Regions from separate parts of the Promicromonospora sp. NPDC057488 genome, predicted to be linked through region 3. Evidence: riboswitches for the same ligand, from Rfam matches in the RefSeq annotation. Region 3 holds a riboswitch; each other region holds the start of a gene.
What was found. Region 3 has a riboswitch for thiamine pyrophosphate ahead of ACFU5G_RS13900 (YkoF family thiamine/hydroxymethylpyrimidine-binding protein). Riboswitches for the same ligand answer to the same signal wherever they lie in the genome.
Positions count from the first base shown of each region.

Region 1: another riboswitch for thiamine pyrophosphate. It lies ahead of ACFU5G_RS26635 (TenA family protein); the one in region 3 lies ahead of ACFU5G_RS13900 (YkoF family thiamine/hydroxymethylpyrimidine-binding protein).
Region 2: another riboswitch for thiamine pyrophosphate. It lies ahead of thiM (hydroxyethylthiazole kinase); the one in region 3 lies ahead of ACFU5G_RS13900 (YkoF family thiamine/hydroxymethylpyrimidine-binding protein).
Region 4: another riboswitch for thiamine pyrophosphate. It lies ahead of ACFU5G_RS07525 (thiamine ABC transporter substrate binding subunit); the one in region 3 lies ahead of ACFU5G_RS13900 (YkoF family thiamine/hydroxymethylpyrimidine-binding protein).

Region 1 covers NZ_JBHVEG010000209.1:1,906-9,501, forward strand. Annotated here, with positions in the region: gene ACFU5G_RS26625 (methyltransferase domain-containing protein) at 1-704, shown strand, start outside; gene ACFU5G_RS26630 (SRPBCC family protein) at 742-1,173, opposite strand; gene ACFU5G_RS26635 (TenA family protein) at 1,229-1,990, opposite strand; TPP riboswitch at 1,982-2,074, opposite strand; gene ACFU5G_RS26640 (LLM class F420-dependent oxidoreductase) at 2,121-2,900, shown strand; gene ACFU5G_RS26645 (glycoside hydrolase family 15 protein) at 2,846-4,759, opposite strand; gene ACFU5G_RS26650 (hypothetical protein) at 4,860-6,104, opposite strand; gene ACFU5G_RS26655 (GDSL-type esterase/lipase family protein) at 6,323-7,596, shown strand, end outside.
Region 2 covers NZ_JBHVEG010000041.1:3,187-10,782, forward strand. Annotated here, with positions in the region: gene ACFU5G_RS11005 (RyR domain-containing protein) at 78-1,874, shown strand; gene dxr (1-deoxy-D-xylulose-5-phosphate reductoisomerase) at 1,888-3,057, shown strand; gene thiD (bifunctional hydroxymethylpyrimidine kinase/phosphomethylpyrimidine kinase) at 3,088-3,927, opposite strand; gene thiE (thiamine phosphate synthase) at 4,017-4,751, opposite strand; gene thiM (hydroxyethylthiazole kinase) at 4,748-5,584, opposite strand; TPP riboswitch at 5,574-5,671, opposite strand; gene ACFU5G_RS11030 (GNAT family N-acetyltransferase) at 5,726-6,322, opposite strand; gene ACFU5G_RS11035 (TetR/AcrR family transcriptional regulator) at 6,319-6,903, opposite strand; gene ACFU5G_RS11040 (aldo/keto reductase) at 7,028-7,596, shown strand, end outside.
Region 3 covers NZ_JBHVEG010000057.1:24,310-31,905, reverse strand. Annotated here, with positions in the region: gene ACFU5G_RS13910 (ABC transporter ATP-binding protein) at 1-701, opposite strand, end outside; gene ACFU5G_RS13905 (ECF transporter S component) at 691-1,317, opposite strand; gene ACFU5G_RS13900 (YkoF family thiamine/hydroxymethylpyrimidine-binding protein) at 1,314-1,985, opposite strand; TPP riboswitch at 2,044-2,152, opposite strand; gene ACFU5G_RS13895 (hypothetical protein) at 2,210-2,662, shown strand; gene ACFU5G_RS13890 (flavoprotein) at 2,646-3,233, opposite strand; gene ACFU5G_RS13885 (class I SAM-dependent methyltransferase) at 3,230-3,934, opposite strand; gene ACFU5G_RS13880 (DUF4259 domain-containing protein) at 4,014-4,391, opposite strand; gene ACFU5G_RS13875 (HelD family protein) at 4,681-7,035, shown strand; gene ACFU5G_RS13870 (ArsR/SmtB family transcription factor) at 7,183-7,506, shown strand; gene ACFU5G_RS13865 (SRPBCC domain-containing protein) at 7,503-7,596, shown strand, end outside.
Region 4 covers NZ_JBHVEG010000024.1:45,639-53,234, forward strand. Annotated here, with positions in the region: gene ACFU5G_RS07520 (ABC transporter permease) at 1-929, opposite strand, end outside; gene ACFU5G_RS07525 (thiamine ABC transporter substrate binding subunit) at 926-2,005, opposite strand; TPP riboswitch at 2,001-2,106, opposite strand; gene ACFU5G_RS07530 (DUF4235 domain-containing protein) at 2,144-2,425, shown strand; gene moaC (cyclic pyranopterin monophosphate synthase MoaC) at 2,446-2,916, shown strand; gene ACFU5G_RS07540 (MoaD/ThiS family protein) at 2,913-3,152, shown strand; gene ACFU5G_RS07545 (molybdenum cofactor biosynthesis protein B) at 3,155-3,667, opposite strand; gene ACFU5G_RS07550 (sulfite exporter TauE/SafE family protein) at 3,664-4,584, opposite strand; gene ACFU5G_RS07555 (RrF2 family transcriptional regulator) at 4,791-5,249, opposite strand; gene ACFU5G_RS07560 (molybdopterin-binding protein) at 5,352-5,762, shown strand; gene modA (molybdate ABC transporter substrate-binding protein) at 5,759-6,574, shown strand; gene ACFU5G_RS07570 (ABC transporter permease) at 6,571-7,338, shown strand; gene ACFU5G_RS07575 (sulfate/molybdate ABC transporter ATP-binding protein) at 7,335-7,596, shown strand, end outside.

The sequences.
Region 1 (7,596 bases), on a different contig from region 3:
CGTTCACGGAGCTGGTCGCCCGCGTGCCCGGGTCGCCGGCCACGATCGTCGACCTGGGCTGCGGCCCGGGTCACCTCACCCTGGTGCTCCGCGCCCGCTGGCCCGAGGCGCACGTCACCGGCGTGGACGTCTCCCCCGCCATGATCGAGCGCGCCCGCGAGGCGGACCCGGGCACCGAATACGTGCTGGCCGACCTCAGCACCGACGAGCACACGGCCGACCTGGTGATCAGCAACGCGGCGCTCCAGTGGGTCCCGGGCCACCGCGAGCTCCTGACGACCCTCGCCGACCGGGCCACCCAGACGTTCGCCTTCCAGGTGCCGGGCAACCACGACGCGCCCAGCCACGTGCTGCTGCGCGAGGTCGCGGCACGCGCGCCGTACGCCGACGTCGTCGGACCGGTGGAGCGGCGGGCCACCGCCGACCCGGGCGAGTACCTGGAGATCCTGGCCCGGCCGGGCTGGTCGGTGGACGCGTGGGAGACCACGTACACGCACGTGCTGCACGGCCCGGACCCGGTGCTGCGCTGGATCTCGGCGACCGGAGCCCAGCCCACGCTCCAGGCGCTGGAGGCGAAGGACCCGGCCCTGCGTGCCCGGTTCGAGGAGGACTTCGGCGCGGCCCTGCGCGCGGCGTACCCCGAGCACGCGCACGGCACGCCCCTGGCGTTCCGCCGGGTGTTCGTGGTGGCCACGCGAGCCTGATTCGGGACGACGCCGGGCGCCGGCGCCGGGCCCGGCGTCAGCCCTGCTGGGTGACCCGGGCCTCGAGCCCGGCCAGCTCGGCGTCGACGTACTCCCGGGTGCGCTTGCGCACCATGCCGCCGACCAGCCAGGCCAGCGAGCCGGTCTGCGTGATCGCGAGCGTCACCTTGGACCGGCCGCCGGGCAGCGGCTCGATCAGGTGCTCCGCCTGCGTGGTCACGCCCGGCGCCTCCGTGATCCACGCGAAGTGCCGCGGCGGGTCCCACTCGTCCATCAGCCAGACCGCGAGCGGCAGCTCGGGCTGCTCGATCCGCACCTGGGTGCCGACGTCGGGCGGGTTGGGCCCGTCGATGATCTCGACCGACCGCATGGACGGCGTCCAGTCGGGCATGTGCTCGACGTCGGACAGGACCGCCCAGACCTCCTCGGGCGTCGCGTCGATCTCGGCGGAGGTGCTGTAATTCGGCATCGGTGCTCCTGTCCTCGGGTCGGCGCCGTCGGCGGCGTCACCCCCTAGTCTCGGCCTACAGGGGCGGCGTCGGCCAGGCGGGCCGGGTCAGGCCCTGCTCGAAGAAGAGGTACTCGTGCACCGACGAGATCTCGAAGGCGCCCAGCATGCGTTCCCGCTGGTCCGGGGAGACCCAGCGGGCGGCGTCGTCGGCCAGGGCGCGAGCCTGCCGGGTCGCGGCCTGGAAGCCCTCGTCACCGTAGGTGCCGATCCACGCCGCGTAGGGGTGGCCGGCCAGCCCGCCGGGGCGGCGTCCGGCCAGGTCCGCGAGCACACTGCCCACGTGGGCGTATAGCCAGTAGCAGGGCAGCAGCGCCGCGATGGTCTCCGCGTAGCTGCCCGACGCCACGGCGTGCAGGTGACCGGTGTAGGCCGCGGTCACGGGCGAGGCCTCGACGGCGGCGACGTCACCCGCGGCGAGCCCGGCGTGGGCGCCCAGCCAGTCGCGGTGCAGCGCCGTCTCGACCTCCAGCGCCGACACCGACGACCGGGCGAGGAAACCCTGCGCGGCCGGGTCGGGCGCGAGCTGGGCGGCCCGCGCCAGGACACGCGAGTACTCGCGCAGGTAGGCGGCGTCCTGGGCGAGGTAGAACGCGAACGCCTCGGTGGGCAGCGAGCCGTCCGCGAGCGCCTGGAGGAACGGCATGCGGTCGACGGCGTCGCGCCAGCCCGCGATGCGGTCCCAGGCCTCCTCGGTGAAGGGGCGGACGGCGCCGTCGTCGGGCGCGGTGCGAGTCTCCACAGGTGTCGCCGTGGAGACGGGTACGACAGAGGTCACGATGGACATCCCTTCGCCAGCATGATCTGGATCAGGTTCGACGGGTGTGGTCTCAGCCCTGGCAGGGCACCCCGTGTCACGTGCCGCCGAGGCTACCGGACCTGGGTCGTGCTGGTCGTAGGCTGCCGCCATGACAGACCGCTCCATCCGCATCGGAGTCCAGCTCCAGCCCCAGCACGCCGAGTACTCGCAGCTTCGTGACGCGGTGCTCCGCGCCGAGGACGCCGGCGTCGACATCATCTTTAATTGGGACCACTTCTTCCCGCTCAGCGGCGACCCCGACGGCAAGCACTTCGAGTGCTGGACCATGCTCGGTGCGTGGGCCGAGCAGACCGAGCGCGTGGAGATCGGCGCGCTGGTCTCGGGCATCGGCTACCGCAACCCCGACCTGCTGGCGGACATGGCGCGCACGGTCGACCACATCTCGGGCGGGCGGCTGATCCTGGGCCTCGGTGCCGGCTGGTTCGAGAAGGACTACGACCAGTTCGGCTACGAGTTCGGCACGGCGGGTTCCCGGATCGCGAGCCTGGCCGACGCCCTGCCGCGCATCAAGGCCCGGCTGGCGGCCGGCAACCCGGCGCCCACCCGCGAGATCCCGGTCCTGATCGGCGGTGGCGGGGTGCGCAAGACGCTGCGGATCGTGGCCGAGCACGCCGACATCTGGCACGCGTTCGGCGACGTGCCGACCCTGACCAGCAAGTCGGCGATCCTGGACGAGCACGGCGCCGCCGTCGGCCGGGACACCGCGAAGCTGGTGGAGCGTTCGGTGCAGGCGCAGGGTTCGCCCGAGGAGACGGGCGAGGCCCTGGTGGCGGCCGGGGCCACGCTGTTCACCGTGGGGGTGACGGGGCCGGACTACGACCTGTCGACCGCGGAGCGCTGGATCGCCTGGCGCGACTCCCGCGGCTGAGATTCGGCCGGGACGGCCTTGGTTCCGGGGGCGGCGGCGCGCTCGCCGTCGACCTCCGGACCGGCCACGCGCTCGGCGAGGCCCTGGCCGAGCCGCAGCGCGCTGTTGACGAGGCCCAGGTGGCTGAACGCCTGGGGCGTGTTGCCGAGGTGGCGGCCCGTGCGCACGTCGTACTCCTCGCTGAGCAGCCCCAGGTCGTTGCGCAGCGTGAGCAGCCGTTCGAACAGGGCGACGGCCTCCTCGACGCGGCCGACGCCGTGCAGCGCGTCGACGAGCCAGAAGTTGCACACCAGGAACGTCGCCTCGGATCCCGGCAGGCCGTCCACCTGGTCGTCGGACTCGTTGTGGTACCGCCGCAGGAGCCCGTCCTGGCCGAGCTCGCGCTGCACGGCGTCGACCGTGCCGACCACGCGGGGGTCGTCCCAGGGCAGGAACCCGACCTGCCCGATGAGCAGCAGCGCGGCGTCGAGCCCGTCGGAGCCGTAGAACTGGGTGAACGTGTTGCGCTCGGCGTCGAACCCGTTGGTAAGGACGTCCTCGTGGATGCGGTCGCGGACGGCGCGCCAGCGTTCGACGGGTTCGTCCGGCAGGTCGTACTTCTCGACGGCGCGGACGGCGCGATCGAAGCCCGCCCAGGCCATGACGCGCGAGTGCACGAACGCGCGGCGCGGGCCGCGCACCTCCCAGAGCCCGTTGTCGAGGTCGGCCCAGTGCTCCTCGAGGTGTTCCAGCAGGGCCCGCTGCAGCCGCCACACGTCCTGGTCCTGCTCCAGCCCCGCCTCGCGGGCCTGGTGCAGGGCGTCCAGCGTCTCGCCCCACACGTCGATCTGGAGCTGGTTCGCCGCCCCGTTGCCGATCCGGACCGGCGCGGAGCCCTCGAAGCCGGGCAGCCAGTCGATCGTGTACTCCGGCAGCCGACGGCGTCCGTCGAGCCCGTACATGATCTGCAGGTCCGCGGGGTCGCCGGCGACGGCGCGCAGCAGCCACGCCCGCCAGTCCCGCGCCTCGTCGATGAAGCCCGTGCCGATCAGGGCCTGCAGGGTGAGTCCGGCGTCGCGCAGCCAGCAGTACCGGTAGTCCCAGTTGCGTTCGCCCCCGATCTCCTCGGGCAGCGACGTCGTGGCCGCCGCCGCGATGGCGCCCGTCGGCGCGTAGGTCAGCGCCTTCAGCGTGATCAGCGACCGGTGGACGGCGTCGGGCCAGGGGCCGGTGTAGGTGCACCCGCCGACCCAGGACCGCCAGAAGTCCTCGGTGTCGGCCAGCGCCTCGTACGGGTCCACGGGATCCTTCGTGGCCAGGTGCGACGCGTGGTAGTTCAGGACGAACGGCACCCGGTCCCCCGGTCCGACGGTGAACTCCGCGCGCAGCACCGAACCCTCGTTCGCGCCCGCGTGCTCCAGCGGCACCGGCGAGTCGATCCGCACCGAGTCCGGACCGGCGACGGCGCGCAGCGCGTCCCGGTCCCAGGTGATCCAGGGCACGATGTTGCCGTAGTCGAACCGGAGCCGGAGCTCGGTCGTCATCGGCACGTGCCCGCTGATGCCCTCGACGATCCGGACCAGGTCGGCCTCCTCGCCGCGCGGCGGCATCAGGTCGAGCACCCGCACCCGCCCCTCGGGCAGGTCCCACTCCGTCTCCAGGATCAGCGTGTCGCCGCGGTAGCGCCGGCTCGTGCACGCGCCGCCCGACGTCGGGCCGAGCTGCCACGACCCGTGCCGCTCGTCGCCGAGCAGGGCCGCGAAGCACGCCGGGGAGTCGAACCTCGGCAGGCACATCCAGTCGATCGAACCGTCGCGGCTGACCAGAGCCGCGGTCTGGAGGTCCCCGACCAACCCGTAATCCTCGATTCGGCGCGTCACCGTCAAAGACTAGGTTCGGCGCGACCCGGACACCATGGGTCGACGTGTCAGACGTACAGGCCCCTCTGGTGACCTGTACGCCTGACACGTCAGGCGGGGCTCAGAACGAGGACGCGTCCGCCGCGTACACCCACCGGTGGCCCGGGTACTCGCCGAGCGACCACAGGTAGTCCCGCGTCGGGTCGTAGGACAGGTCCTCCGCGCCGACCGTCAGCGCGTCACCGTGCCGCACGATCGAGCCCGACGGCGCGACGAACGTGTGCAGGTCACCGTCCGAGGTGGGGTTCGAGAAGTCGTCGCCGTCGCTCTGCGAGAAGAAGAACTCACCGTTGATCGCGGTCGAGCCCTGCACGCTCTCCAGGTCCGTGCGGTACGCCTCGGTGGCCTTGATGACGCCGTCCGAGGCCGGCTTGAGGTACCGGTTCGTGTAGTCGATCGGCACGCGGATGGTCCGCACCTGGGCGCCGTCGGCGAGCTCGTCCTTGCTGCGGTACTCGCTGACGACCACCGAGTCCGGCGAGCTGCTGCGGTCCAGCGAGACCGACGAGTGCTGCAGCTGCGCGTAGCCGCCCGCCGTCGAGTCCGTGAACTTGGCGGTCTGCGGCAGCACGTACTTGTAGTCGAACGCGTGGTACGAGCCGTCGGACTGCCGCCCGATCTTCGACGCGCTACCCGTCGAGACCTGCCACAGGTGGTCCAGGTCGAACACCCGGAAGCCGCCGCCCGTGTCCGCCACGTACAGCAGGTTGCCGTACCACATGATGCCGCCCGCGTGGATGTCGATGGGCTTGAACGACGGCGCGGCGGCGGTGCCGCTCGGCTCCACCAGCAGCAGGTGCCGGTACGGCGGGGCCGACGCGCTCGCCGACAGGTTCGACACGCTGATGCGGACGCCCTTGTCGATGTTGTCGTCGGCGTGGTCGTACCAGCTCACCAGGTTGATGCGCTTGCCCTCGTAGGTGCCCGCGGCGAACGCGTCCGAGCTGGTGGTGATGCCCTGCGGGTACCAGGCGCTCGTGTCCCGGTCGCCTTCGTTCCAGCAGTAGTACGCGGTGCGGTGCGTGACCGAGGGAGCGCTGGGGCAGCTCGGGGTGCGGTTGCCGTCGTCCGCCACGGTGCTCATGGAGACATTCGGGAGGGCGGCGTCGAGGGCGCCGATCAGGGACGACGACGTCTCGGACAGCGTGTAGCGGAAGTTGCTCGCCGTGAGCGGCGTGGCGGCTGCCGCGAGTGACGACCCCTGTTCGTCGGAGCCCTGGCTCGCGGTGGCCTGGCTCGCGGACGCGAGCAGTGCGACCACCCCCAGGCTCGCTACGGCAAGTGCGGAACGACGACGACGGCGCATGGTGGTCTCCTTGCTCGAAGGAACTTTCGCCCGCCCACCGTAGGGACCAGTTGCCCGCAGGCGCGAGCAAAAAGCGCCTTCGACGGCGGTGACAGCGTTGACAGTCGGGTGCCCGGGTCATACGTTCCGTCCGGCGGATGTTCCGTCCGGGGTGGCGCACAGGGTGCCGTGCCGCGAACTCGATCAACGACGACTCGAGCAGCGAAGCAGGTGGACCGATGGAGTTCCGAGACCTTGCACGTACCGTGATCACGCTCGTCACAGCGGTTGGAGTAGCCGCGGGAGGTGCCGTCACCGCCTCCGGGGCCGTGTCCGACGCCGTGCCCGACGCCGACACGTGGTCGACGTCGTGGACGCAGTCGCAGCAGCGCAGCTCCGGGCTGAGCCCGGAGACGTTCCAGAACCGCTCGGTGCGGGTCGTGACCCGGCTGACTCAGGGTGGCTCGGCGCTGCGCGTGCGGCTGCAGAACCAGTTCGGCACCACGCCCCTGGTCGTGAACGCCACCACGGCCGGCCTGAGCGCCGGCGGTGCGGCCGTCCGGCCCGAGAGCCTGCGCGACGTCACCTTCGGCGGCTCGGCCGCCGTGTCGGTGCCCGCCGGTGGCGAGGTCTGGAGCGACCCCGTGCAGCTCGCCACCAGCGCCATGGACGACCTGGCCGTGAGCTTCTACCTGGCGAACCCGACCCGCATGATGCTGCACGACCTGGCCGGCCGCACCAACTACTTCTCCGCCGTCGGCGGCGGGAACACGACCGCCGACACCTCGGGCGGCGCCTTCCCCGACACGCACGGCTGGACCTACCTGGTCAGCGCGGTGGACGTGCTGGGTCCCGACGCGGCCGGCACGGTGGTCGCCTACGGCAGCTCGGTGGTCGACGGCGTGGGCGCGGACAACTGCGGCGCGGGCTGCCCGCCACCGGCCGTCTTCCAGCGCTGGACCGACACGCTCGCGCAGCGCGTCGTGGACGAGCTGCCCGCCGATCGGCAGTTCGCCGTCGTCAACGAGGGCATCGCCGGGACCACGGCGGCGCCCGCGTGCGGGGGTGGCGGGCTGGACGGCGTCTCCCGCCTGGACCGCGACGTGCTCGCGCTGCACGACGTACGGGCGGTCATCTACTACTACGGCACCAACGACCTCGCGAACAACTGCGACGCGGAGACCATCCTGGCGGCCTACCGGGACACGTTCGCCCGGCTGCGCGCGGCCGGGATCAAGGTCTACGTCACGCCGATCACGCCACGCCCCGGCTACACGGCCGAGCAGAACGCGCGCCGCGCGGTGGTGAACGAGTTCGTCCGGGCGGGTGGCAACTGCTCGGGGACGTGCGACGGCGTCTTCGACTTCGACGCCGTGCTGCGCGACCCGGCCGACCCGAACTCCATCTACCCGCCGTACGACACCGGCGACGGGGTGCACGCGAACATCGCGGGGCAGACGGCGATCGCCCGGTCGGTGCCGCTCGGGCGATTGTGGCGGGGCGTGCTGGCGGC
Region 2 (7,596 bases), on a different contig from region 3:
GGTCATGACGCTAGTCACCTTCGTGGTGAAATGCACGGTTAAGCACGGTTGGCTCGCCCGACGAGGAAGGCACCAAGATGGCACCGGAGCTGGTCGTCCCGCCCGACGGTCCCCGGCGGCTGCGCGTCCGCCGATCCTGGGTCCGCGCCGGCTTCGGCGCCCTGTTCGGCGTCGCCTTCGGCCTCGGGCTGTGGGGCTTCTGGCTCTACCGCACCTCGCCCGACTTCGAGTGGGGCACCAGCGCCTGGGACCTCGTCTACTACTCCGTGCAGCTCTTCGTGCTCGGCGCCGAGGCCACGAACCAGGGCGGTGATCTGCCCTGGCAGCTCCAGGCGGCCCGGTTCCTCGCCCCGGTCGCCACCGGCTACGCCGTCTTCGAGGCCGTGCGCTCGCTGTTCGCCGACCAGTTCGTGCTCATGCGCACCCGCCGCATGCGCGGGCACGCGATCGTCGTGGGCCGCGCGCCTGCGGCCGACCTCATCGCGGCGGCGCTCGCGGCCCGCGGCGCCGTCGTCGTGCGCACCGCGACCGGCGACGCCGCCTCGCTGCGCAACGCCGGCGTGGCGGGCGCCGCCGTCCTGTACGCCTGCGAGGCCGAGGACGACGAACCCGGGGTCAACGTGCTCACGGTCGCCGTGGCCAATCGTGCGGACCGGGCCGCCGACCTGCCGGGCCTGCGCCTGAACGCGCACGTCAGCGACCCGGAGCTCGCCCTCGCCCTGCAGGCGCGGCACCTGAGCCACCCCCAGCCGGGCGTCGACTTCTTCACGCTGGGCGAGCTCGTGGCCCGGTCCCTGGTGCGGCGCGACCGGATCGTCGCCCGCGGCACAGCGCCGCACATCTCCGTCGTCGGGCACGGGACGTTCGGCCGGGCGCTGGTCGTGGCGTTCGCGCGCCTGCGGAGCGTCGAGATCGCGTCCGGCGGCGAGCCGCTCACCGTGACCCTGGTCGGGCCCGGCGCGTGGGAGGCCGCGGCGGCGCTCCGCGCCCGCTGGCCCTCCGTGCGCGCCGCGTGCCGGCTGGTCCCCGTGGACACGTTCGCGCAGGTCCGGTCGGTCGGTGCGCCCCAGCGCGTCTACGTGTGCCACGACGACGACGGCGACGCGCTCCGGGAGGCGCTGCGCGACAGCGACCTCTGGCGCGCGAGCGAGGGCGCCGTCGTGCTGCGCCTGAACCGGCTGGCGGGGATGGGCGGGCTCTTCGGCGCGCACGACGGCGCCATCCTCGACGACCTCGCCGGCCGCCTCGACGTCGTGGAGCCCGGCACGCTGCTGCGCCGCGCGACCGCGCCGGGCGCCCTGGTGCACGACGACGTCTACGACCTCATGGCCGTCTCCGCGCACCTGACCTACCTGCGCAACCAGCGGGCCCGGGGCGTGGCCTGGCAGAGCACGCCCGCGATGGTCTCGTGGTCCGAGCTGTCGGAGGACCTGCGGGCCGCGAACCGCGCCCAGGTCCGTGCGATCCCGGACCGCCTGCGCCAGATGGGCTGCACCGTGGTGCCCGCCGGGAACGCGGAGCACGGCCGGATCCCGGAACCCGTCGTGGACGCGCGCGCCGTCGACGAGCACGACCGCTGGATGGCCGAGAAGGTCGCCGCGGGCTGGACCTACGGCCCCGAGCGCGACGACGCCCGCCGGCTGCACCCGGACCTGCGGCCCTGGGCCGACCTCTCGGAGGCCGACCGCGAGAAGGACCGCGCGGCGATCCGCGCCATCCCGGTCATCCTGGCCGACTTCGGCCTGCACGTCGTGCCGCTCGACGACGACGCCGGGTGGGAGGCCGCGGACGCCCCCGTGCCCGACCCGCGCGGCGTGGTCCGCGGCTGGCGGATGTTCGGCCGCGGCCGTGCGGAGCAGCCGGGCGAGGGCTGACAGGATGGGCACCATGCGAAGCGTCACCCTTCTCGGCTCCACCGGTTCCATCGGCACGCAGGCCATCGACGTCATCGGGCGCAACCCCGAGCGGTTCCGCGTGGACGCCCTGTCCGCGGGCGGCTCGGACCTGCCGCTGCTCGCGAGCCAGGCGGCCACGCTCGGCGTCCGCGCCGTCGCGGTCGCCGACCCGGCCGCGGGCCCCGCGCTGACCACGCTCCTGCGTGAGGCAGGCGCCGGCGACGTCGAGGTGCTCACCGGACCCGAGGCCGCCACCGAGGTAGCCGGCCGGGGCAGCGACGTGGTGCTCAACGGCATCACCGGCTCGGTCGGGCTGCGCCCCACCCTGGCCGCCCTGGCCGCGGACTCGACCCTCGCGCTGGCGAACAAGGAGTCGCTCGTGGTGGGCGGCGCCCTGGTGAAGGCCGCGGTGCGGCGCGAGGGCCAGATCGTGCCCGTGGACTCGGAGCACTCGGCGATCGCGCAGTCGCTGCGCTCGGGGGCGTCGTCCGAGGTGCGCAAGCTCGTGGTGACCGCGAGCGGCGGGCCGTTCCGCGGCCGCCCGCGCGCCGAGCTGCGCGACGTGACGCCCGCCCAGGCGCTGCGCCACCCCAACTTCGCGATGGGCCGCGTGGTCACCACCAACTCCGCGACGCTGGTCAACAAGGGGCTCGAGGTGATCGAGGCGCACCTCCTGTTCGACCTGCCGTTCAGCGCCATCGACGTCGTGGTGCACCCGCAGCAGATGATCCACTCCATGGTCGAGTTCGTGGACGGCTCCACGATCGCGCAGGCCGGGCCGCCGCGGATGCTCGTGCCGATCGCGCTCGGCCTGTCCTGGCCGGACCGGCTGCCCGACGTCGACGTCGGCATCGACTGGACGCGCGCCGCGAGCTGGGAGTTCCTGCCCCTGGACGACGACGCGTTCCCCGCCGTGCGGCTGGCGCGCCAGGTCGGCGAGGCCGGCGGCACCCATCCCGCGGTCTACAACGCCGCGAACGAGGTGTGCGTGGACGCGTTCCACGACGGGACGATCGGGTTCCTGGACATCGTGGACACCGTGGCCGCCGTCGTCGGGGCGCACGCGACCACGGGGGCGGGCGACGCGGGATCGGTCGACGGCGTCCTGGAGGCCGACGCCTGGGCCCGCGCCCGGGCGGCGGAGATCCTGAAGTCGGTCTGATGCCGGGGCGGTCCCGCTGGGGCCGATCGGTCAGGTTCGGCGGGTCGCGTGGGCGTGGTCGACCGGGCCGTGGCCCTGCCACGGGCCCGACGCCGTCCCGGTGCCGCCGACGACGAGGTCGTCCGCGGCGCGGAGCGCCCCGGTCAGGTACTCCTTTGCGGCCCGGACCGCGGGCTCCCAGCCGTCGTGCACCGGCCGCAGGACGGCGCAGGCCGAGCTCAGCGTGCAGCCCGTGCCGTGGGTGTTCCGGGTCGGCACGCGGGGCGCGGCCAGGGCGACGACGTCGTTCCCGCCGGGCCCCGCGAGGTGGTCGACCGACTCCGCCGAGTCGAGGTGCCCGCCCTTGACCAGCGCGTACCCCGCCCCGAGCGCACTCAGCGCCCGAGCCTGGTCCGCCGTCGCACGGCCGTCGCGGGCCGGTTCGACGCCGAGCAGAACGGCGGCCTCGGGCAGGTTGGGCGTGACGAGGTCGGCCAGGGGGAGCAGCTCGTCCCGGAGCACCGCCTCGGCGTCGGGCGCGAGCAGCCGGTCGCCCGACGTCGCGACCATCACCGGGTCGAGCACCACGAACGGCGCCCGCCCGGCGGCCCGCAGGTCGCGCAGGACGGCGGCGACCGCCCGCGCGACGGCGGCGTCCGTCGTCATGCCGATCTTGATCGTGTCCACGGCGACGTCGGCGAACAGCGTGTCGAGCTGCGCGCGCACCATGTCGGCGGGTACCGGGTGCACCCGCGTCACCCCGGTCGTCGACTGCGCCGTCAGCCCCGTGAGCACCGCGCAGCCGTAGCCGCCGAGCGCCGCGAAGGTCTTCAGGTCGGCCTGGATCCCGGCGCCGCCGGACGGGTCCGACCCGGCGATCGTCAGCGCCACGACGGGGTGCCCAGGCGGCCGGGTGCGCGGTCCGACGTCGGCTGCGAGGCGGGTGCGTGCTGCCGCGGACGGCGCGGCGTGCGGCGCGGTCATGCGGCGGGTCCCGCCGTCACGCCGGGCCGGCCGGTCGGCACGCGTCCGGTCGTCGGTTCGCCGCCCGGGTCCGGGCCGCCGCGAACCGCGGCCCACGCCCGGGCGATCTCCCGTGCCGCGGCGGCCGGGTCTGGCCGGCCGCAGACGGCGGACACCACGGCGCTCCCGGCCGCCCCCGCCCCGTGCAGCGCGGCGACGTCGGCGGCCCGCAGCCCGCCGATCGCCACGCAGGGGAGCGGCGAGGCGGCCGTGACGACGCCGAGCCGGGCGAAGCCGATCGCCGTACGGGCGTCGGCCTTGGTCAGGGTGGGCCGCACGGGCCCGACGCCCAGCAGGTCCACCGTGCCGGCCGGCAGGTCCGCGACCGCCCGCGCCTCCTCCGGCGTGCTCACGCTCAGCCCGAGGTGCCGGTCCGGGCCCAGGAGCCTGCGCGCGGAGAGGGGGTCCAGGTCGTGCTGGCCCACGTGGGCGCCGTCGGCGTCGACCGCGAGCGCGACGTCGACCCGGTCGTCGACGATCAGCGGCACCCCGAGGGGCCGGAGCAGCGCGACCAGGGCGTGGCCGAGGTCCACGAGCTCGCGCGTGCTCGCCCCCGGGTCGCGGAGCTGGACGGCGGTGACGCCGCCGTCGACCGCCGCACCCACCGTGGCGACGACCCCGGCGGGGCCGCCGCACTGCTGGGTGTCGGTGACGAGGTAGACGGACGGGTCGAGGCGGATCCGGGCGCTCACGCGCCGACCCGCGCGGCCGCGCCCGCGGCCGGGAAGGACTCGTTCACCAGCCCCGCGCCGAACCCGACCGCCTCGGCGTCCACGTCGAACACGCGGTCCACCAGCTCGACGGCGAAGCTGCCGGGCGTGGCCGACGTCGTGCGGTCCGCGGCGACGCAGAGCCAGGCCGTCGCGGCCGCCGCGGCGAGCAGCCGGTCCTCGGTGACGGCGGCGCACGCCGCGACCAGCGCGCCGAGCGAGCACCCGACCCCGGTCACGCGTGTCATGAGCGCCCTGCCCGCCTGGACGCGCACGACCCGCTCACCGTCGGTGATCAGGTCGGACGCGCCGCTCACGGCGATCACGGCGCCGGAGGACCGCGCCAGGCCGAGCGCGACGTCCCGCACGCCGTCGGGCGTGTCCAGGGAGTCGACACCGCGGCCGCCGGCCCCGCCCGCGAGCGCCTGGATCTCGGACGCGTTGCCGCGGACGACGGCGGGGCCGCGGGCGAACAGCTCGGCGGCGAGCCGGGTGCGCAGCGGCAGCGCGCCGATGGCCACGGGGTCGAGCACCCAGGGCACGCCGGCGGCGGTGGCGCCGTCGACGGCGGCGCGCATGCCGTCGGCCTGGCCGCCCTCGACGGTGCCGAGGTTGATCAGCAGCCCGCCGGCGACGCCGGCCATGACCGGCGCCTCCTCGGGGTCGGCGACCATGGCCGGTGCCGCGCCGGCGGCGAGCAGCACGTTCGCGGTGAAGTTGGTGACCACGACGTTGGTCACGCAGTGCACCAGGGGGGCGGTGTCGCGCACCGCGGTGACGACCGACGCGACGGCGTCGGGCAGGACGGAGCCCATGAGGCGTTCCCTTCGCTAGCACTACCTAGATCAGGTTCCACGGGTGCATCTCAGCCGGGCAGGTGCCCGGCGCCCCGCGCCAAGTGGGCCCACCCTAGTCGCGCACGGCGTCCGCACGGAACCGTCTCGGTGGGTGGGGTGCTAGCTCGGCCCGGTCGCGCTCCACTCGCTCGCGAGGATGCCCATGACGACGTCGTCGTGGTACCGGCCGGCGTGGAACACGGCCTCCCGCCGTCGGCCCTCCACGACGAAGCCGCACCGCTCGTAGGCGCGCCGCGCGTCGGTGTTGAAGGCCCAGACGCTCAGCTCGACGCGGTGCAGGTTCATCTCCTGGAAGGCGTGGCGGAGCAGGACACGGACGGCGTCCGGCCCGTAGCCGTGCCCGGTGTGCTCGGGCCCGAGGATGATGCCGAGGGTGCCGGTGCGCTGCGGCAGGCTTGCCCCGTAGACGGTCACGTGCCCGACGAGGTGCGGGTCCTCGAGGGTCTCGACGCTCAGGCCGACGGCGCCGGGGTCGGTGTTGGCGCTCCACGCACGGAACAGGTCTGCGGCGGTCCCGACCGGCCGGGGCCGGACGGTGGGCTGCTGCAGCGGCTGCCACTCGGTCTCCCGCCACCACCGGTCCAGGTGCGGCAGGTCGTCCTCGGCCAGGGGGCGCAGCCGGACGGCGCGGCCGACCAGCAGGCCGCGGCCGTAGTCCCGGGCGTCCTCGCTGCTGCTGAAGCCGGCTGCCGTCACGGGCGCCCGCCCGATCCGTACCGCAGCCCGTCGACGAGCAGGTCGAGCATGCGCCGGCCGTGGTCGGGTTCCTCGTCGCTCATCGGCAGGGACAGCTTGGAGACGGCGTAGAGCAGGTCCTTCGGGCTGGCGACGGCGCGGATGGCGCCGGCCGCGGCGGCGGCGTCGAGCAGGGAGCCGACGGCGGGGCCGAGCCGGCCGATGAAGTAGGCGGGCAGCGCGTCGAACGTTGGGTCGCCGGAGTGCAGCGCTGAGGCGAGCCCGCGCTTGGTCGCGAGGAACTCGGTGTAGCGGTGGAGCCACTTCTCCAGCGCGACGACCGGATCGTGCTCGGCGGCGAGGGCGGGGGCGGCGTCGGCGGTGGCGTCGACCTCGGCCTGGAACACGGCCTTGACCAGGTCGGACCGCTTGGGGAAGTGCCGGTAGAGCGTGCCGACGCCGACGCCCGCGAGGTCGGCGATCTCCTTCGCGGGCGCGTCCACGCCGGACGTGCCGAAGACCTGCTTGGCGGCGTCGAGCAGCGCGTCGATGTTGCGCTGCGCGTCGCGGCGCAGCGGCCGCTGCTCTGTGTGCTGGGTCACTTCTCTCCCGATCCGTTGCTAACCGGAACGTCTTTCCATATAGTTCTGGAAGAGCGTTCCGCTTAGTTCCAGGCTACGGCATCGCCGGTGCGCTCACCAGACCTCTCGACCCCAGGAGGGCCCCATGCAGTACCGCAGCCTCGGCCGGACCGGCATCAAGGTCAGCCCCTACGCGCTCGGCGCGATGATGTTCGGTGCGATCGGCAACCCCGACCACGACGAGTCGGTCAAGATCATCCACAAGGCCCTCGACGCGGGCATCAACTTCATCGACACGGCCGACGCGTACTCGCGGGGCGAGTCCGAGGAGATCGTGGGCAAGGCGCTCAAGGGGCGGCGCGACGACGTCGTCCTGGCCACCAAGGTGCATCTGCCCATGAGCGACGACCCCAACCACCGGGGCAACTCCCGGCGCTGGATCATCGCCGAGGTCGAGAACTCGCTGCGCCGTCTCGGCACGGACCACATCGACCTGTACCAGATCCACCGGCCCGACCCGGACACCGACGTCGAGGACACGCTGGCGGCGCTGACCTACCTGATCAACTCGGGCAAGGTGCGCACCATCGGCTCGTCCACCATGCCCGCCGCCGACATCGTCCAGGCCCAGTGGGTCGCCGAGCGGCGCGGCCTGGAGCGGTTTCGCACCGAGCAGCCGCCGTACTCGATCCTGAACCGCGGCATCGAGCGCGA
Region 3 (7,596 bases):
ACGCGCCCGTCCTTGCCGAGCACGATCCAGCGGTCCGGCAGGGCGGCGGCCCCGGCGTCGCCCGCCAGCTCGTCGAGCCGGTGCTCGACGAGCACGCAGGCGGCACCGGTCTCGCGCCGCACCACGTCGAGCGCACGCCGCACGGCGTCGATCCCGTCGGCGTCGAGCATGGAGGTCGGCTCGTCGAGCAGCAGCAAGCGGGGTGACGGCGCGATGGCCGCCGCGAGCGCCACGCGCTGCAGCTCGCCGCCGGACAGCTCCGCCGTCGCCCGCCCGGCCAGGCCCGCCGCCCCGGCCCGGTCGAGCGCCGTGCGCACGGCGGGCCCGATGAGGCCGGGGGCGACGGCGAGGTTCTCGAGCGGGAACGCGACCTCGTCGAGCACGTCGGGCAGGCAGACGCCGGACTCGGGGTCCTGGGCGACGACGCCGACGACGTCGGCGAGCCCCGCGATCCCCGTGCCGGCGACCGGCCGGCCCGCCACGGTCACGGCGCCGTCCACCTGGGCGTGCACGGCGTACGGCACCGCGCCGTGCAGCATCCGAAGCAGCGTGGACTTGCCCGAGCCCGACGGGCCGAGCACGAGCACGCTCTGCCCGGCGGCGATCCGCAGGTCGACGGGCCCCACGCCGTCGCCGGTGCCGTACACGGCCTCCAGGCCGCTGGTCTCGACGACGGCGGTGGAGGTCACGTCAGCGCTCACGCCGCACCACGGGTCCGCGCCCGGCGGCCGCCGCGCGGCCGATCGCGAACTCGTCCAGCACGCCCGTGCCGTGCAGCCGGTCGACGATCACCTTGGCGAGCAGCCCGCCCAGCACCAGTCCGGAGACGAGCTGGAGGCCCAGGCGCAGCGCCAGGATGTCCTGCCCGTACCAGCCGAACCGGAACGCGGACCACACGAACACCAGGCCCGCGCCGAGCACGCCCGAGAGCGCGTACACGCCCCACCCGAACTTCCGGTAGCGCGTGAGCGCGAACGGCAGCTCGCTGCCCGCGCCCTGGATCGCCGCGGCCACCAGCAGCAGCGGCCCGACCGGGGAGCCCAGGAAGACCACCTCGACCACCGACGCGATCACCTCGGCGATGATGCCGACGAAGGGCTTGCGGATGATCGCGACCGCGATCGGCGCCACCAGGAGCCAGCCGCCCAGCAGCACGTGCTGGGCCAGGTCGCCGGCCGGTCCCATGGCCACGGCGAGCCCGTTCCACGCCTGCACGAGCGCCCAGTACAGGAACCCGAAGACGACGCCGAGCATCACCATGAGCACGATGTCGCGCAGCGGCAGCCGCGCGCGCCGGCGTTCCGTCGTCTCGCTCATCGGGTGCCGCCCGCGTGGCTCGGGCTGTTCACCGAGAGGGTGAGGTGGCTGGTCACGTGCTGGACCGTGCGGCCCGCGAGGACCCACCCGGCGAACGCGCTGGCGAGCACGCGGCCGGCGTCTCCCTCCAGGCGCGTGACGAAGTGCTGCGAGCCGTGGAACGTGCCGTTCTCCTTGGCCAGCTCGATCGCGGCGTAGATGTCGCGCATGTGGTCCGGCGTGACGTCCGCGCGGACGTCGTCGGCCAGGGGGTACAGGGCCCACTCGGCCGTGACGAACCGGCCCGTGTCGCGGCCCTCCGGCACCTCGGTGACGCGCGGCCCCGCGCCGCCGGGCAGCTCGCAGACCACCTCGCCCGGGCAGCCCCTGGACAGGTGCACGGTGATCGCGGCGTGCTTGCCGGACGCCGCGATCCCGACCGTCAGGTCGGTGACGTAGCGCAGCAGGTCGGCCTCGGAGCCGCCCACGTAGGTGCTCACGTCGCCCGTCTCGACCACGAGGCCGGTCGTGTCGGCCTCGCGCAGCGCGCCCAGGATCACGTCGACGTAGTCGTCCGACATGACCGCCGCGGTGATCCGTGCGCCGACGCCGAAGCGCATCGGGTCGCCGCGCAGCCCGGCCGTCTCGTCGGTGCTGGTGGCATCGGTACTGGTGGCAAGGTCTGCCATCGGGGTGCTCCCTGTCCGTCGGATATCCGTCGGCACAGGAGGACGGGCGCCCTACGGCCCCACGTCCTGAGTCGCTTCCTGCGCCGGCATGATCCGGATCAGGTTCTACGGTCGGAGTTCGAGTACTCCCTCTCAGCCCGGCATACCGGACTCCCGTGCACTGCGCTCACCGTAACAGCACGGCCGGACGCCGCCCCCACGCGTCCGCTCGCTAGCATCGGCGCATGCCCGACGACGCCGCGACCGTCCCGTCCCCCTGGGGCGAGCTCGCCCGTGCCACGACCACGCTGACCAGCGGCGAGACCCTGGTCCACGACTGGTACTCGGCCGACGCCGGCGCCGCTGACGGCGAGCCCGAGCTCATGGTCCGGGCGACCGACGCCGCCGCGGCGTCCGCCCTGCTGCCGCGTGTCGCGGCGTTCTTCGCGGACCGCGCGGGCTGGCAGCGGCGCGCGACGGACGCCGTCGTCAAGGAGTTCAGCGCCGAGGAGCCGACGCCGGACGAGCTCGCCGAGGCGGCGCACGACCTCGTGCTGCAGACGGTGGAGGTGCTCGCCGACGGCGACGTCGTGCTGCACCTGGACGACTCGTGCGGGGCGCACTTCCTGGACGGCTACTGGCCGGCCGTGCGGTTCGACGCCGACGACGTCGCCGTGGAGGTCACGGTCGAGGCGTGACCGCTCCTGCGCGGGCCGACGTCACCGTGTCCAGGATCTCCGCCCACGGGAAGTCGTCCGGCACGGCGGCACCCGGTTCGTGCGACTCGCTCGGGCCGATTACGAGGCGCACGCCCCACTCCTCGAGCGTCGCGAGGCTGCCCGCGTAGGCCGGGTGCGCGGCGAACCTGGTGTGGACGTAGGGCGCGGCGACGATCGGTACGCGGCGTCCGACCTGCTCCGCCAGGCGGGTCAGCACGTAGGTGTCGGCGATGCCCAGCGCCCACTTCGTGAGCGTGTTGTACGTCGCCGGGGCCACGATCACGGCGTCCGGGTCAGGCAGCGAGTACCCGACCGTGGTGTGGAAGTCCGTCCGCACCGGACGCCCCGTGACCTCCTCGATCCGCGCCATCGCCTCGGGGAAGGCACGCACCGCCTGCTCCGTGGCCAGGACGCGCACGTCCCAGCCCCGCTCGGTGGCGGGCGGCAGGAGCAGGGACGGCACCTGCCGGGTCGCCCCCGCACCGGTCACCACGACGTACAGCACACCCAGGGTCGTGGGGCCCGGGGCCAGGCCGTCGGCCTCGCTCAACGCGCCTCGAGGACGAAGTAGATGAAGCACAGGAACGCCGACCGCTCACCGCTGACGATCCGAGGCGGGAGCAGCTCGGGCGGGGTGTCGGGCGCCGGTTCGGGCTCGGCCAGCACGGAGATGCCGAACCCCGCGGCGGTGAACGCGTCGACCATCGCGTGCAGGGGCCGGTGCCAGTACGTCAGGGTCGCCGGCTCGCCGTCGAACTCGTGCACCTCCGAGTGCTGCAGGGTGGCGAAGTAGTTGTCCTCGGGGTTGGTGACCACCCGGACGGTGGGGTGGTTGACCGAGAGGATGACCCGGCCGCCGGGCTTCAGCACCCGCCGGAACTCACCGAGGGGCCCGCTCCAGTCCCGGAAGTAGTGCAGCACGAGCGAGGCGACGACGTCGTCGAACGCGTCGTCCGCGAACGGCAACGGCTGGGCGAGGTCACCGACGTGCAGCGGGACGTCGTCGCCCAGCCTGCGCCGGGCGAGCTCGAGCATCGCGGGGCTGCCGTCGATCCCGGTCATGACGGCGCCCCGCGAGCGCAGCGCCTCCGTCACGGGACCCGTGCCGCACCCGGCGTCCAGGACGTGCCGCCCGCTCACGTCACCCGCGAGCCGGACGAGGGCCGGGTGGTTGTAGTAGTTGTTGAGCAGGCTCGACGTGTTCTCGGCGTGGTAGTTGTCCGCGAAGCTGTCGTAGTGGTCCGGCTTCATGAGTCCCCTCGTGTGCGCGGTTTGTCCGATTTCCGGGGAGGCTACCGGAGCGCCGTCGGGGCGGACCGGACCGACACCCTCAGCCGGCGTCGGCCAGCCGCCGGAGCTCGGCGAGGTCGTCGAAGGTGCGGACCAGCACGGCGCGCCGGGCCGCCCGGAACTCCGGGGAGGGACCGAGCCCGTCGACCGTGCTGTCCCAGACCGCCAGGTAGTCGCGCTTCCACGTCTCGATCGTGGCGGCCTCCGGCAGCAGGGCACCCACGTAGTCCAGGCGGGCGAGCACCGCCAGGAGCTCCAAGTTCGCCGGGACGGCCACGCCCCAGTACTCGTCGGGCTCCAGCCCGACCGGGTCACCGGACATCGCCTCGGCGACCTCGGTCACGAGCTGGTCGGTGAGGCGCGACAGGTGGTCCGCCGCGGCGTCGTCGTCGAAGTTGCCCGGACCCCAGGTACCCACGGAGCTCCCTCTCGTTCGTCGTTTCGTTGACCGCGGCTGAGCCTAGCGTCAGGGCCCGAGCCGGCCGGGTTCGTCGCCGCCGGTCCGGTCAAGCGACCTCGTCCGCGCCGGTCGCTCAGCATCGCCGCGCGGTCGGTCCGACTTGAGCCTGCCCCTGGGGCACGGTGTCTGCTGATGAGTTCGTCGACCGATGCGACCGACCTCGGACCGCCAAGGAGGCCGTCCGGCGCCTGAGAGGCGTGGTCGGCATCGGGCCGTAGAGTCGAGCCGACGGGAACGAGACCTGCACATGCGCGAGACGAAGCCCTCCGTCCTGACACCAGCCACCAGCGCGTTCGACCTACCCGCCCGCCTCGCGGCCAAGTCCGACCCCGCGTTGATCGCCGCCGACGAGCAACACTTCGCGGACATCGCCACCAGCCTCGACCGGTCGACCGCGGAGCTGTCGGCGCGGCTCGACGCCGCGCGCCGGGCACCCGCCGTCATGGGGCAGGCGGCGCTGGAGCGTGACCAGGAGGTCCACCGGCTCACCTCGCGGCTGCGCACCCTGCGCCGATTCGGCCTGGACCTGTGCCTCGGCCGCATGGTGCCCGAGGACGGCACGGCAGGCGAGGACGAGGCCGGCCCGGTGTACGTCGGGCGGCTCGGCCTGACCGACGGCGACGGGCGCCGCCTCCTGATCGACTGGCGCTCCCCCGCGGCCGAGCCGTTCTTCGGCGCGACGCACGCGCAGCCGATGAGCCTGACGAGCCGACGCCGCTACCGCTGGACGCGCGGCCGCGTCACCGACTACTGGGACGAGGTGTTCACGCCGGACGCCCTGGAGGCACAGGCCGCGCTGGACGACCAGTCGGCCTTCATCGCCAGCCTGGGCAGCGTGCGGTCGGAGCGGATGCGCGACGTGCTCGGCACCATCCAGGCCGACCAGGACGCCGTCATCCGGGCCGGCTCCCGCGACGCCCTCGTGGTCGACGGCGGCCCGGGTACCGGCAAGACCGTCGTCGCGCTGCACCGGACGGCCTACCTCCTGTACTCCGACCCGCGGCTCGGGCATCGCCGCGGCGGCGTCCTGTTCGTCGGGCCGCACGAGCCCTATCTGGCGTACGTCGCCGACGTCCTGCCGAGCCTCGGTGAGGAGGGCGTGCAGACCTGCACCGTGCGGGACCTCGTCCCCGAGGGGCGGACGGCTGCCCCCGAGCACGACCCGGAGGTGGCCCGGCTCAAGGCGGACGCGCGCCTGGTCGCGGCGGTCGAGCCGGCCGTGCGCCTCTACGAGAACCCGCCGCAGGACGACACCGAGATCAAGACCCCGTGGGGCCCCGTCCGGATCAGCGCGGCCGACTGGGCCGAGGCGTTCGGGGCCGCCGAGCCCGGCGTCCCGCACAACGACGCCCGCGACCAGATCTGGGCCGAGCTGCTCACGATCCTCACGGACAAGGCCGACGACGGAGCCCAAGTGGTGGACGACGACGTGGACTACGACGTCGTCCACTACGGCGTGGAGAGCGGTGTGCTCGACGACGGCGTGCTCGACGGCCGCCTCCGGGACGAGGAGGCGGCACACGACCGGGACGAGTTCGACGCCTACGGGCTGCGGCCGGAGGACCCCTCAGTGGCGGTCCGCCGCGCGCTGGAGACCAACCGCGACCTCGTACGGGCCTTCGACCGGGCGTGGCCGCTGCTGGACCCCGCCGACATCGCTGGAGACCTGTGGGAGGTGCCCGCCTACCTGCGCATGTGCGCGCCCTGGCTCGCGCCCGACGACGTCGCGCGCCTCCAGCGGGCCGACCCGCAGGCCTGGACCACCGCCGACCTGCCGATCCTCGACGCGGCCCGGCGCAGGATCGGCGACCCGGACGCCTCCCGACGCCGGCGCAGGCAGGAGGCCGCGCTCGCGGCCGAGCGCGCCAGCATGTCCGACGTCGTGGACGACCTGATCGCCACCGACGACTCCGACCTGGGTGTGATGTCGATGCTGCGCGGTCAGGACCTGCGCGGCGCCCTGGTCGAGACGACGGCCCTGCCCGCCGCCGACCCGGACCTGCTCGCCGGGCCCTTCGCGCACGTCGTCGTGGACGAGGCCCAGGAGCTCACCGACGCCGAGTGGCAGATGCTGCTGGATCGATGCCCGTCGGGAAGCATGACGATCGTCGGCGACCGCGCACAGGCGCGGCACGGGTTCACCGAGTCGTGGACGGAGCGGCTGCGGCGGGTCGGCCTGGACCGGATCGGGGTCGCGTCCCTGACCATCAACTACCGGACGCCCCAGGAGATCATGACCGAGGCCGAGCCGGTCATCCGAGCCGCGCTCCCGGACGCCAACGTGCCGACGTCGGTCCGGCGCAGCGGCATCCCGGTGACGCACGGCGCCGTCGCGGAGCTGGACTCGGTGCTGTCGGGCTGGCTGGCCGACCATGCGACGGGGACGGCGTGCGTCATCAGCGCCGACGGCGCGGTCGCGGCGCCGCCCCGGGTGCGGTCGCTGACCCCGGAGCTGGCGAAGGGGCTCGAGTTCGACCTTGTTGTCGTGGTGGAACCGGGGTCGTTCGGCGGTGACGGCGACCGGGCGGGGCTGGCGGGGGCCGTCGACCGCTACGTCTCGATGACCCGGGCGACCCAGCGGCTCGTGGTGCTCGCCGGATGACAGCCGGGTGGCGCCGTTGGCTCCGCCTCACGCCTGTCAGGCGCGGGCAGCGAGGCAATTGCTGTCTGTCGGCAGCCGTCACGGCCCGTTCGCGTCCTGGTTTCGAACTCTGGACGCGATGACGCTCACCGTGCAACACTTCGCTACGTGGCGAAGTATTCAGATGGGCTCGACGCGGTGGCCTCAGCGCTCGCACAGCCATCGCGACGGCAGATCCTCAGCCGACTCAGCACTGGCGAAGCCACAAGTTCTGAACTCTCCGAGCTGACCGGGATCGGGCTTCCAACCATCGCCAAACATGCCGCTGCCCTGGCCGACGCAGGCCTCATCACCTCACGAAAGTCGGGTCGGGTGGTCACACACCGCATCCGGACGGTCGGTTTCGATGACCTGCAAACCTGGATCGCGACCCGCAAGTTGTTCTGGGACACCCAGCTCGATTCCCTCGAGAGACATCTGGAGAAGCCGTGACCGTTCGAACGGACCGCTTGGAACTCAGCCGCACTTTCCCTTTTGGCCAGGAGCTGCTGTGGTCGGCCTGGACTACCGAGGAGGGACTGG
Region 4 (7,596 bases), on a different contig from region 3:
ACGATCAGCCCGGCCACGATCGCGATGCCCGCGAGCGCCGCGGCGACGTCGGCGGGCGAGCGCCAGGACAGGGGGCGGGCCGCGCGGCGTGCCGAGACGAGGTGCAGGGCGGCCTCGCGGCGCCGGCGGGCCCGCGCGGAGACGGCGAGGGCGCCCGAGATGACCACGAGCTGCAGGATCGAGAGCACGGACGCCGCCCGCAGGTCCAGGAACTGGGTGGTGCGGGTCCAGATCTCGGTCTCGATGGTCCCGTACCGCACGCCGCCGAGCACGAGCACCACCCCGAACGCGGTGGCGCAGAACAGGAAGACCACCGAGGCCGCGGACGTGATCGCGGGCGCGAGCGAGGGCAGGGTGACGGTGCGGAACACCCGGGCGGGCCCCGCGCCGAGCGACGCGGCGGCCTCCTCGGCGCGGGGGTCGAGCCGTTCCCACAGCCCGCCGACGGTGCGCACCACCACGGACACGTTGAAGAAGACGAGCGCGACGACGATCCCGGCGAGCGACTCCTCGAGCCCGAGGAACCCGAGGGTGCCGCCGGGCGCGAACAGGGCGCGGAACGCGACGCCGACCACCACGGCCGGGAGCACGAACGGCACCGTCACCAGCCCGCGCGCCAGCGTGCGGCCGGGGAACGCCCGCCGGTACAGGAGGTAGGCGAGCGGCAGCCCGAGCATCACCGAGAACGCCGTGCCGAGCACCGCCTGGGTGAGCGTGAGCCCCACGAGCCGCCAGGTGCGCGGCCGGGACAGCACCTCGGCGAAGCCGGTGAGGTCGAGCACGCCGTCGGGCACGAAGCCCCGCACGACGAGCGCGACCACCGGCCACGCGAAGAAGATCGCGAGGAAGGCGAGGGGGACGACGACGGCCGCTCCCCACAGGAACGGTGCGAGGCGCGGCCGGCGCCCGGGCCGGTTCGTCGGCGTCAGCCCACGACTGTCTCGGTCCACCGTTCGATCCACTCGTCGCGGTGCTCGCTCACCTGGGCCGGGTCCACCTCGAACGGGGCCTCGGCCTGCGGCGCGAACTTCTGCCAGTCGTCGGGGAGCTCCACGGCGGAGTCGGCCGGGTACATGTACATCGACTCCGGCAGGGCGGCCTGGACGTCGTGGGTGAGCAGGAAGTCCACCAGCGCCCGAGCGCCCTCCACGTTGTCCGAGCCCGCGAGCACGCCCGCGTACTCGACCTGCCGGAAACAGGTCTCCAGCAGCGCGCTGGTGGTCGACTCCGAACCGTCCTCGCTCACCGTGAAGGCCGGCGACGTCGCGTACGACAGCGCGAGCGGACGCTCGCCGCCCTCGCCCGCACCCGAGAAGTCCACGTAGTAGGCGTCCTCCCAGGAGTCGGCGACCTTGACGCCGTTGTCCACCAGGGACGTCCAGTAGTCCTCGAACCCGTCCTCGCCGAACGCCCCGACGGTCGCCAGCAGGAACGCGAGCCCCGGGGACGACGTCGCCGGGTTGGTCACCACGAGCAGGTCCTCGTACTGCGGGTCCGCGAGGTCCTCCAGGGTCTTCGGGACCTCGAGGCCGGACTTCTCGAACCACGCCTCGTCGGCGTTCACGCACACGTCGCCCTGGTCGACGGGCGTGAGCGCCCCGCCGAGCTGCTCGGCGCCCTCGGGCAGGTCGGCGGGCGTGTACTCCTCGACCACCCCGGCGTCCAGGGCGCGGGAGGCGAAGGTGTTGTCGATGCCGAAGACGGCGTCGCCGAGCGGCGCGTCCTTGGTCAGCACGAGCTGGTTGACCAGCGTGCCGGCGTCGCCGGCTGCGCTGACCTCCACGGTGGTGCCGGTCTCCTGCTCGTACTGGTCGATCAGCTTCTCGTCGAGCGCCCAGGAGTCGTGGGTCACGAGCGTGACGGTCGGGGCGTCGTCGCCCGGACCGGACGCGTCGTCGCCGGAACCCGTGCCCGAGCAGCCCGCGAGCAGCAGCGCCGCCGACAGCGTGCCCGCGATCGTGCCGGTGGTGATGGTGCCCCTGTGGGCACCGGAAAGACGCAACATCGTGCCTCCGACTTCCTCCGCCGGTGTCAACCGGATCAGGTTCAAGGGTCTGCGGCTTTCCGCACTCTCAGCGCCGTGGGGGCGCTCCCCTGTCGTTTCCATGCAGCCTAGTCGGCTGCCGGGGGCTACGGTGTGGAGATGGCCCAGATTGAGACGGAACAGACACTCGGCGAGAAGGTCGGCACTCTCGCCCTGACGATCGCGGCCGGCTGGGTCGCGCAGAAGGCGGTCAGCATGATCTGGAAGGGCGTGACGGGTAACGACGCGCCCAACAAGCCCGACGACCCGGAGCTGGACCTGCTCCAGGCGACCGTGTTCGCCGCTGTCGCCGCGGGTACAGCGGTCTTCGCCAAGCGGATCGCCGCCAAGGGCGCGCACCGTGCGGCCGTGCGGATCGCCGCCCGCCGCTCCGCCGTGTGAGGACGTGACACCCTGGTGCCGTGAGCTTCACGCACCTTGACGACCGCGGCCAGGCCCGCATGGTCGACGTCACCGCCAAGCAGCCGACCGTCCGCTCGGCCACCGCCTCCGGTCTGGTCCGCTGCACCCCTGCCGTGGTCCAGGCGCTGCGCGACAACGCCGTGCCCAAGGGCGACGTGCTGGCCGTGGCCCGGATCGCGGGCATCGCCGCCGCCAAGCGGACGCCCGAGCTGCTGCCGCTGGCCCACGTGATCGGCGTGCACGGCGCGGCGGTCGACCTGGAGGTCACCGACGACGGCGTCGTGGTCACCGCGACCGTGCGCACCGCCGACCGCACGGGCGTCGAGATGGAAGCCCTGACGGCGGTGTCCGTGGCGGGCCTGGCCGTGATCGACATGGTCAAGGGCCTGGACAAGTCGGTCTCGCTCGCGGACGTGCGGCTGGAGCGCAAGACCGGCGGCAAGTCGGGCGACTGGGTGCGTGCCGAGTGATCACGGTCCGCTACTTCGCCGGCGCCCGCGAGGCCGCCGGGCGCGCCACCGAACAGCTCGACGGCCCGACGTCGGTCGCCGCCCTGCGCGGCGCCCTCACCGCCGCCCACCCGGGCCTGACCACGGTGCTCCCGCGGTGCGCGCTGCTGGTCGCGGGCGCCCGCACCACGGCGGACGACGCCCCGGTGCCGGACGGCGTCACGGTCGACGTGCTCCCGCCCTTCGCGGGCGGCTGACGCTACGCCGCCGGGGCGGGGTGGTCGCCGCCCTCGAGCTGCGACCGGACGTGCGGCCACAGGGCGAGCACCACGTCGAGGCCGTCCCGCACGCCCCCGGACGACCCGGGCAGGTTCACCACGAGCGCGCGCGTGCCGGCGGACCCGCGGGCCACGCCCACCAGCCCGCGCGACAGCACGGCGGTGGGGACCCCCGCGGCGACCCCCCGCTGCCGGACGGCGTCCGCGACGCCCGGGACCTCGTAGTCCAGCACCTCGCGCGTGCCCTCGGGCGTCAGGTCCCGGGGCGTGATGCCCGTGCCGCCGGTGGTGAGCACCAGACGCGCGCCGGCGTCGAGCGCGGTCCGCAGCACGTCGCGGACCGGCTCGACGCCGTCGGGCACGAGATGGGTGACCAGGTCGGTGAACCCCGCCTCCCGCAGGACGCGCACCGCGGCGGGGCCGGAACGGTCCTCGGCCTCGCCGCGTGCGCATCGGTCGGAGACGGTGATCACCGCGACCTGGTCGGACGTCATGCCGACACGCTATCGGCCTCCGGCTCCTGCGCCTGCTCGGGCGCGGGCTTGAGGGCCTCGGCCTTGCGGTGCGCCCGCACGGACCAGGCGACGGCGGCGGCCCAGCCCAGCCAGATCACCACGTAGACCGGGATCTTCACGGCGTCGGAGGCCGCGATCCAGTCGCTGTTGAGCAGCGTGCGCGAGTTGGTGAGCACGATGACGCCGCCCACGAGCGAGCCCAGGATGCGCGGCGGCACGAGGCGCACCAGCCAGGCCGCGATCGGCGCCGCGATCAGGCCGCCGATGAGCAGGGCGAGCACCCAGGTGAAGTTGATGCCCTCGCCGGACAGGCCGACGAAGAAGCCGACGCTGGCGGCGACGGCCACGAGGAACTCGCTGGTGTCGATCGAGCCGATCACCTTGCGCGGTTCCAGGCGGCCGCTCGCGAGGATGGCGGGCGTGCCGACCGGGCCCCAGCCGCCGCCACCGGTGGCGTCGAAGAAGCCGGCCACCAGGCCGAGGGGTGCGAGGAACCGCTTGCGGAGGGGCTTGTCCGAGCGGGTCGGCAGGCCCTGCACCGTGAAGCGCAGCAGCACGTAGAGGCCCAGAGCGAGCAGGATCACCGACATGACCGGCCCGGCGACCTCCGTCGACAGCGACGAGAGGAACGTGGCGCCGGCGAAGGCGCCGACCGCGCCGGGGATACCGATCTTGGCGACGACCTTCCAGTCCACGTTGCCGAAGCGCCAGTGGGAGGCGCCGGACGCGAGGGTGGTGCCGATCTCGGCGAGGTGCACCGTGGCCGACGCCGCGGCGGGGTTGGTGCCGATGGCCAGCAGCAACGTGGTGGAGGTGACGCCGTAGGCCATGCCCAGACTTCCGTCCACCAGCTGCGCGCCGAGGCCGACGAGCGCCAGCAGGATCAGGGTTCTCATGGTCGTGACCTTCCAGGTCAAGGGGGATGCGACACGAGGCCTGGCACATTCAGGCCTCCGTCAAGGTATCCACCTAACCCGGTCGGAAACAATGACCATCTCACAGGTCGGATAAGTGTGTATCAGATAGCGGGGTGAAAGCCCTCCGTCCGATCGGAGTTCAGCCGGGCGCCGGGCGCCCTGCGAAATACCGGTCGCCCGCGAGATCAGGAGTTGGACCAGGCCGACTCGCCCTCGGTCAGGGCGCGCACCTCGTCCGGCAGCGATCCGCTGACCAGGTCCGCGAGGGAGACCGTCTCCAGCACCGCGCGGACGTTGGCCCGCAGGGCCACCCACACGTGCAGCAGCGGCGCGGCCGCGCCCTGGAACTCCAGGTCGGAAGGGCGGTTGCCACGCACGAAGACCAGCGGCCCGTCCACCGCCCGCACGACGTCGGCGATGGTGATCGAGTCGGCGGGCCGGGCCAGGCGGTAGCCGCCGCCGGCGCCGCGGTGGCTGGTCACGAGGCCGTCGCGACGCAGGTCGCTCAGGATCCCCTCCAGGAAGCGGTGCGGGATGTCCTGCGCCCGGGCCAGGGACTCGGCGCGGACGGGCCCGTCCTGGTCGGCGGCCGCCAGCTCGGCGGCTGCCCGGACGGCGTAGTCGGCTCGTGCGGAGATCCTCATGGGTCCATTCTCCCCCGGCCACCGGACCGGGCCGCCTCCACTCCGCAGATCCGGGCTGGACGCCCTTTATCAATACGTGAACGCGGTGCTAACGTCCCGTTCGTGCCGCACATGAGGATTCGAGAGGCCGCCGCCTATCTCGGCGTCAGCGACGACACGGTGCGTCGCTGGATCGACCGCGGCCTGCTGGGCGCCCGCACGGACGACGCGGGCCGCAAGGTGGTCGACGGCTACGAGGTCGCCATGGTGGCCCGGGACCACGCGTCGCCGCCGGGACTGCCGCCGGGACTGCGCAGCTCGGCCCGCAACCGGTTCGTGGGCCTGGTCACCGACATCAAGGCCGACGCCGTCATGGCGCAGGTCGAGCTGCAGTGCGGCCCGTTCCGCGTGGTCTCGCTGATGAGCAGCGAGGCGGTGCACGACCTCGGCCTGGAGCCGGGGTCGGTGGCGGTGGCAGTCATCAAGTCCACGAACGTCGTCATCGAGACCGAGAACCAGAGGGGATCCGCATGACCGGGTACACACACAGGGGCCGCGCGTCGGCCCGGATCATCGCGGCGGGCGCCGTCGGCCTGCTGGCGGCCGGCGCCCTGACGGCGTGCGGCGCGGGGTCGGGCGGGGCCGCCGACTCCGACGTCGACGACCCCACGGACCGGACGCTGACCGTCTACGCCGCCGCGTCGCTGACGACGACGTTCGAGCACATCGCGGAGGACTTCGAGGCCGCCCACGAGGGCGTCGACGTGGAGCTGTCATTCGCCGGCTCGTCGGACCTCGTGGCCCAGATCCAGCAGGGCGCCCCGGCCGACGTCTTCGCCTCGGCGGACACCGCGAACATGGACAAGATCGTCGCGGACGACCTGCAGGCGGGGACGCCCGCCGACTTCGCCTCGAACACCCTGATGATCGCGGTGCCGCCGGGCAACCCGGCCGACGTCGCCTCGCTCGCCGACCTGGCCGGCGACGACGTGAACCTCGTCGTCTGCGCTCCCGAGGTGCCGTGCGGGGCCGCGGCCGAACGGGTCGAGGAGGCCGCCGGGCTGACGTTCTCACCAGTCAGCGAGGAGCAGAGCGTCACCGACGTGCTGAACAAGGTGATCACCGGCGAGGCGGACGCCGGCCTGGTCTACGTCACCGACGTCCGCGGCGCGGACGACAAGGTCGAGGGCATCGAGTTCCCCGAGTCGGACAGCGCGGTCAACGTGTACCCGATCGCCGCCCTCGGGCAGAGCGCGGAGCCCGAGCTCGCCCAGGAGTTCGTCGACGCCGTGCTGGGCCAGGGCGGGCAAGAGGTGCTGAGCGACGCGGGGTTCGCGGCGCCATGATCCCCCGCTGGGTCGCCGCCGTCGCGGCGGTGGGGGCGCTCCTGGTGGTGCTCCCCCTCGCGGCGATGGCGGCCCGCGTGAACTGGGCCGACTTCTGGACCCTGATCACCAGCGAGTCGTCGGTGGCGGCACTGCTGCTGAGCCTGCGCACGTCCGCGGTGAGCACGCTGCTCTGCCTGGTGGTCGGCGTGCCGCTGGCGCTGGTCCTCGCCCGCGCCCGCTTCGCGGGGATCGACCTGTTGCGTTCGCTGGTGCTGGTCCCGCTCGTGCTGCCGCCCGTCGTCGGCGGTATCGCGCTGCTGTACACGTTCGGACGCCGCGGGCTGCTCGGCGAGTCCCTGGAGCTGGCGGGCATCCAGATCGCGTTCTCCACGGCCGCCGTCGTGCTGGCGCAGACGTTCGTGGCGCTGCCGTTCCTCGTGATCAGCCTGGAGGGCGCCATCCGCACGGCCGGCACGCGGTACGACGTCGTCGCGGCCACCCTGGGCGCGCGGCCCACCACGGTCCTGTTCCGCGTCACGCTGCCCCTGGTGTGGCCGGGCCTGCTGTCCGGGACCGTGCTCTCGTTCGCCCGGTGCCTGGGCGAGTTCGGCGCGACCATCACGTTCGCGGGCAGCCTGCAGGGCGTCACGCGCACCCTCCCGCTGGAGATCTACCTGCAGCGGGAGACCGACCCCGACGCCGCCGTCGCCCTGTCGTTCGTGCTGGTGGCGGTCGCGGTGCTCGTGATCGGCCTGACCCGGCGCAGCAGGAGCGCCCTGTGAGCCTCTCCCTGTCGGCGCACCTGCCCGAACGCGACGTCCAGGTCGACCTCGAGGTCGCCGACGGCGAGACCGTCGCCCTGCTCGGCCCCAACGGCGCCGGCAAGTCCACGCTGCTCGCGATCGCCGCCGGGCTGCTGCGCCCGCAGGACGGACGCGTCACCCTCGACGACCGCACCCTCACCCACGTCGAGGCCGGCCGCACCCGCGCCTGGGTGCCGCCGCACGCACGCCAGGTGGCCCTGCTGGCGCAGGACCCGC